Regions from separate parts of the Ruminiclostridium herbifermentans genome, predicted to be linked through region 2. Evidence: predicted binding sites of a transcription regulator. Region 2 holds the regulator's gene; the other holds the start of a gene.

Region 1 (3,397 bases), 160 kb from region 2:
TTACTTTCATCTATACCAGCTTCTTTTATTGTCTTAGGAATTCCAACCTTAGCTTTTAAATCATCAATCTTAGCAAGTAATTTATTAAATTTATCTTCATCATTTACACCATTAATTCCAATAAAGGAAGCAATTTCAGCATATCTCTTTAATACTTCAGGATACTTGTATTGTGAGAAGGTACCCATTTTTGCGGGTGCCTCAGCAACATTGAATTTCATAACCTCATTAATAAGAAGGGCATTAGCAACCCCATGCGGCAAATGATGGAATGCTCCTAGCTTATGAGCCATTGAGTGACAAATTCCCAAGAAAGCATTAGCAAATGCCATACCAGCTATAGTTGAAGCATTAGCCATTTTTTCTCTAGCAATAGGATCCTTTGCTCCATTTTCATACGCTGATGGAAGATACTCAAATATGCTCTTAAGTGCCTGCAAAGCTAGACCATTTGTATAGTCTGAAGACAACATTGAACCATATGCCTCAATTGCATGTGTTAATGCGTCTATTCCTGATGCAGCTGTTAGACTCTTTGGCATATGCATCATCAAATCCACATCAACAATTGCCATATCTGGCATCAACTCATAGTCAGCAAGAGGATACTTTACTCCTGTCTGCTCATCAGTAATAACTGCAAAAGGTGTTACCTCTGAGCCCGTACCTGCTGATGTTGGCACTGCTACAAAATATGCTTTTTCACCCATTTTAGGGAAGTTATATACTCTTTTTCTTATATCCATAAATCTCATAGCTAAGTCTTGGAAGTCAACCTCAGGGTGTTCATATAATGTCCACATTATTTTACCTGCATCCATTGCTGAACCACCGCCAACTGCTATAATAACATCTGGTTTAAATTCGATCATAGCCTTTGCACCAAGCTTTGCACACTCAAGTGTTGGATCTGGAGCCACATCAAAGAATGTAAAATGGCTGATGTTCATTTCATCTAATAAGTTTGTAACTGCCTTTGTATAACCATTATTGTACAAGAAAGTATCTGTTACTATAAATGCTCTCTTTTTGTTCATTACATCCTTAAGTTCTCTTAATGCAACACCTAAGCAGCCCTTTTTAAAATATACCTTTTCTGGTGCTCTAAACCATAACATATTTTCTCGCCTTTCTGCAACAGTCTTAATATTGATAAGATGCTTAACTCCAACATTCTCAGAAACTGAATTTCCTCCCCATGAACCACATCCAAGTGTTAATGATGGTTCTAATTTGAAGTTATACAGGTCTCCTATTCCTCCATGTGCAGATGGTGTATTTATAAGAATTCTGCAAGTTTTCATTGCTTCAGTAAATTTATTAATTTTCTCCTTACCGCTTACTACATTGATATATAAAGAGGATGTATGTCCGAACCCCCCATCAGCTACTAGCTTTTCAGCCTTTGCCAATGCATCTCCAAAGTTTTTTGCTCTATACATTGCTAAAATAGGTGAAAGCTTTTCATGTGCAAACGCTTCTGATAGTTCAACAGATTCTACTTCACCAATTAGCATTTTAGTATCATTAGGGACACTGAAACCTGCTAGTTTTGCAATAGTATATGCAGATTGACCAACTATTTTTGCATTTAAGACTCCATTAATCAAAATAATATCTCTAACCTTTTGAGTCTCATCTTTATTTAACATATATGCTCCACGACGAACAAACTCTTTTCTGACCTCATTATAAACCTTGTCTAGAACTATAACTGACTGTTCTGAGGCACAAATCATACCATTATCAAAAGTTTTTGAAACAATAATTGAACTAACCGCCATTTTTATATCAGCACTATCATCAATAATAGCTGGTGTATTACCAGGCCCAACTCCAATTGCAGGCTTACCTGATGAATAAGCTGCCTTAACCATTCCAGGTCCGCCAGTGGCAAGGATTATATCTGCTTCCTTCATAACAATACCTGACAGTTCAATTGAAGGTTCATCTATCCAACCAATAATTCCTTCTGGTGCACCTGCTGCTACAGCTGCATCTAGGACTATTCGTGCTGCTTCGATAGTGCATTTTTTTGCTCTAGGATGTGGTGAAAAAATAATACCATTTCTTGTTTTCAGAGATAATAATGCTTTAAAAATTGCAGTTGATGTAGGGTTGGTTGTTGGTACTATAGCCGCTATTACACCTAATGGTTCAGCAATTTTAGTTATTCCAAACGCTTCGTCCTTTTCAATTACACCACAGGTTTGAGTATCCTTATAGGCATTATAAATATACTCTGATGCATAGTGGTTTTTTATAACTTTATCTTCTACAATTCCCATTCCTGTTTCTTCATGTGCCATTTTTGCAAGAGGAATTCTATTTTTATTAGCAGCTAGTGCGGCAGCCAAAAATATTTTATCTACCTGCTCTTGAGTATAGGTTGCAAATACTTGCTGTGCTTGCCTTATCTCAGATATCTTTTCCTGCAAACTCTCTACACTATTTACCACTAAATTTTTATTTGACATAATTATTCACCCTCCATTTTTAGATTTTAACGCTTAGATTCAAAACGAAATTTTTCTATTTGCAGAAAATTTCATTACATAAGCGGTAATTAACAAGGCGGAAAATACTCTCACTTCCTAACAATTAAAATCGGTAATAACCATTTAAAAAGTGGGACGCTTGCTTCCCTCGGTATAAATACTGCTTAGTTGTAATAACACTCTAATTATTGTTATTTTTTTAACAATCAATTGTAAAAAAAATATAACTTACATAAATTGTATTTACTAATGACTAAAATGCATATTTTTAATATGTTAATTATTTAACAACTTCTACAATTACATTTTACAACCTTGTTAAATAATTGTCAATACTATATTTAAAATAATTTTTTGAATTTATTATAGATAATTACTATTAAACTTTGACAATAAAATATATACAACAAGCATTAATAAACTTAGAAACTATATATTATAGATGTTCAAACTCATAATAAAAACGGTTCTATATCTGAACTTTGAAAACTTCAGACCAAGAATTCTACATACCCTAAAAATGAACAAGAGCCAATCACTCGTTAAAGCGATCGGCTCAGTAAAAATTTCAGTTTACTGTTCCACCCCAACTATTTACATAAACCCGAAAAAAAGCAATCGGCCCTTTAATAATTTCAGTTTACAGTTCTACCCCAACTATTTACATAAACCCGAAAAAAAGCAATCGACCCTTTAATAATTTCAGTTTACAGTTCTACCCCAACTATTTACATAAACCCGAAAAAAAGCAATCGACCCTTTAATAATTTCAGTTTACAGTTCTATCCCAACTATTTACATAGAACCCAAATAAAAAGCGCACATAGCGAAGAGCATTAATACTCCCTACCATGTGCACCTTTAAAAATAATTGTAGTTTCTATTCTTAGCTATGTAAC
Region 2 (3,397 bases):
AAGATGCCCCTAGAAATATATGACTATTTTATCACGCAATTTTATTTTTGACACTATGAATTTTATATAGAACAATTGTTTAAAAGATTTTAATTTACTTTAGATTCACAATATAGATTATTAATTCATCATTTTCTAATAAAAAATTAATGGTTTGAGGGATACTTAGCAATAGATTGCTGAAAAAAATAATTAAATAATACTTAGCAATAGATTGCTGCAAAAAAATTAATTAAATAATAATTAGATAATAATTAGATAATAGAAAAACAGCTCAAATTTCTAACGAAAAGTCTAGTTATTTTCACGTTTTAAAACTTGTTATTACTAAGAATAAACTTATTATATGAATTGGTTAAATTTTAATTTGATGAACTAAAAATATTGGACTGCGAGTTTAGTTTATTAATATGAAAGGTTGTGTAAGCATAATGTGTCTACTGACTGGATTCTTGGGACATTTGTTGATTAATATTCAAGGTTTTGTAAACATGTAATTTTTTAAAAGTATGGCTGATTAATACTATAAATTTACTGTAATACCAGGTAAAGGCAATAGTTATTGACAATAAAATAACAAAGATGATATAATACGTACACAAACAGAGTTATGGGGTGAGGATTCTAATGAATTCAAAGAAAATTTCTATTGCTGTAATAAAAAGGCTTCCTAGATATCATAGATATCTCAATGATTTGCTGGAGATTGGTATAAAAAGAATATCCTCAAAGGAATTGAGTATAAGAATGGGAATTACAGCTTCTCAAATCAGACAGGATCTTAATTGTTTTGGAGGCTTTGGACAGCAGGGGTATGGATATAATGTTGAGTCTTTATATAATGAAATTGGAAATATTATGGGAATCAACAAAACATTTTATGCAATTATAATTGGAGCAGGAAATATGGGGCAGGCACTTGCCAATTATGTGAACTTTGAAAAAAGAGGTTTCAAAATAATAGGTATATTTGATTCAAATCCGGACATCATAGGAAAAACAATAAAGAACATAGAAGTTTTGGATATCGAAAAGTTGGACGAGTTTGTATCAAACAATACTGTAGATATTGCAATGTTGTGTGTTCCGTATGAAGTTACAGCTTCTATTGCTGATAAAGTTGGCAGGTTAGGAATTAAGGGCTTATGGAATTTCTCTCCAATGGACTTAAAAATTCCATACGATGTTATTGTAGAAAATGTTCATTTAAGTGACAGCTTAATGGTTTTGGGCTACAAGCTAAATGAGAAGTTTAACAGAGAAAAAAAGAATTAGTCTTTAAAAGACTTATTTTTTGAAGAAATAGTTTTAAGATAATATACTTTAGTAATTACATATGAAATAATACAATTAACTATAAAATTTCTTATGGGCTATTTTTTAAAAATCTTGATAAGGCTTCTATAAAGATAGACTCTTTATGCATGAAGTTTAAATATGTATAAAGAAGTTTATTTAACTGTATAAATTAAAACGGACGGCTAAAAGCCGTCCATAATTTTTATATTCATTTTATATTCATTAATCTTTTCTAAATACTTTATATTGACAATCTGAAAGTATTTTATAAGCACTATCGGTATTATCTTGATCTAAGAATGTTATTCTAAGACATCCCTGTTCATATTCACGGCTATTCGAAACATTGATATTTTTAATATTAATGCCATTATTACCTAACAGTGTAGCTATCCTACCAATAATACCAGGCTTATCTTCTATATCCAAAATCAATTCAAAACTTTTGGGAATAAGACCAACAGGGGAAGCAGAAAAACTATCTCTGAAGGCTTTGGCATTACTAAAAAAATTATATATTTCTCTGTTATTTGAACTATTAATATTATTTATAGTAGTATCAATTATTTTTTTACATTTATCAAGCAGTTCAATTATAATTTTGCTATTGCTTAGTACAACATTTTCCCACATTGTTGGATTAGAAGAGGCTATACGTGTAATATCTTTGAAGCCACCAGCGGCCAAAAGCTTTATTAATTCAGGATCATTCTCGTTTTTTGCCAAAGTAACTAATGTAGAGGCTATGATATGAGGTACATGGCTAATACATCCAGTTACTAAGTCATGTTTTTCAGGCGAAACAATAATAGGAATAGCACCAATTCCACTAAGTAATTCCGCTAATGCAGCTAATGCAGTTTCCGTTGCTGTCTTAGTTGGCGTCAATACATAATATGCATTTTGAAATAAGTGGCCAAAAGAATTGGAATATCCTGATTTTTCGGTACCAGCCATGGGGTGCCCGCCAATAAAAATTGGCGGGTTTTCAAGACTGTCTATATAGCTGCAAATTTCATTTTTTGTACTAGCAACATCTGTAATAATACAGTTTTTATTTATATTTTTTGATAATTGGGCAATAAACTCAATAGTTTTTCTGATTGGTGTACAAATGAATATTATATCTGAGTTCCATATTTCTGAACAGCATTCACTAAAACCTTTGTTAATAACGCCATCTGACTCTGACATTTTGAGTGACTCAACACAATTATCTACGGCATATATTTGTAGGTTTTCATTTTGATGACGAAATGCCTTTGCCAAGGAACCGCCGATTAGTCCAAGCCCAATAATTGAAATATTATTTAGAACCATAAGTAAACTCTCTCTCTAAAATTGGTGCCAGCTTAGAAATATCCTTGCAAAGTGAGTCAAATTCGCTAGAGTTTAGCTGCTGCGCAGCATCAGATAATGCACACATTGGATTTGGATGAACTTCTACAATTAGTCCATCTGCACCTGCTGCTATTGCTGCTCTAGCTAATGGGACAACGTATTTTGACTTACCAGCTGCATGACTAGGGTCAACAATAACGGGCAAATGACTAGTATTCTTAACTACAGGAACAGCACTCAAATCAAGAGTATTTCTTGTGGCTGTTTCAAAAGTTCTGATACCTCTTTCGCATAGAACAACATTATAGTTGCCTTCACTCATAATGTATTCAGCTGCATTCAACCATTCATCTATAGTTGTAGAAGACCCGCGTTTTAGTAGGACAGGTTTCTTTGACTTTCCAACTTCTTTTAATAACTGAAAGTTCTGCACATTTCTTGCACCAATTTGAAACATATCAACATAAGGCATAGATAAATCAACAGCTCTGTCGCATGTCACTTCGGTTATTATTTGCAAACCAGTAGCTTTCTTTGCCTCTAATAATAATTTTAGACCTTCTTCTTCTAAGCCTTGGAAGGCATAAGGAGATGTTCTGGGTTTAAAAGCACCACCTCTAAGAAATTGAGCCCCTGATTTCTTAACAGCATGTGCTGCCTCCATTATTTGTTCATAACTTTCTACGGCACATGGGCCTGCCATAATGGTTAGTTCTTTTCCGCCTATTTTTACACCATTAACATCAATTACACTTGG

The links. The regulator Rex, encoded in region 2, represses fermentation and respiration genes when NADH is low (regulators of the CRP and FNR family bind a similar motif). The targets are predictions, from matches to a motif close to ATTGTTAANNNNTTAACAAT.
Region 1: a site for Rex is predicted at 2,686-2,705, ahead of adhE (bifunctional acetaldehyde-CoA/alcohol dehydrogenase). Genes of this name have one in related genera too.

The regions. Positions count from the first base shown of each region.
Region 1 covers NZ_CP061336.1:579,746-583,142, reverse strand. Annotated here, with positions in the region: gene adhE (bifunctional acetaldehyde-CoA/alcohol dehydrogenase) at 1-2,477, opposite strand, end outside.
Region 2 covers NZ_CP061336.1:742,347-745,743, forward strand. Annotated here, with positions in the region: gene EHE19_RS03175 (redox-sensing transcriptional repressor Rex) at 628-1,275, shown strand; gene EHE19_RS03180 (prephenate dehydrogenase) at 1,522-2,619, opposite strand; gene aroF (3-deoxy-7-phosphoheptulonate synthase) at 2,606-3,397, opposite strand, start outside.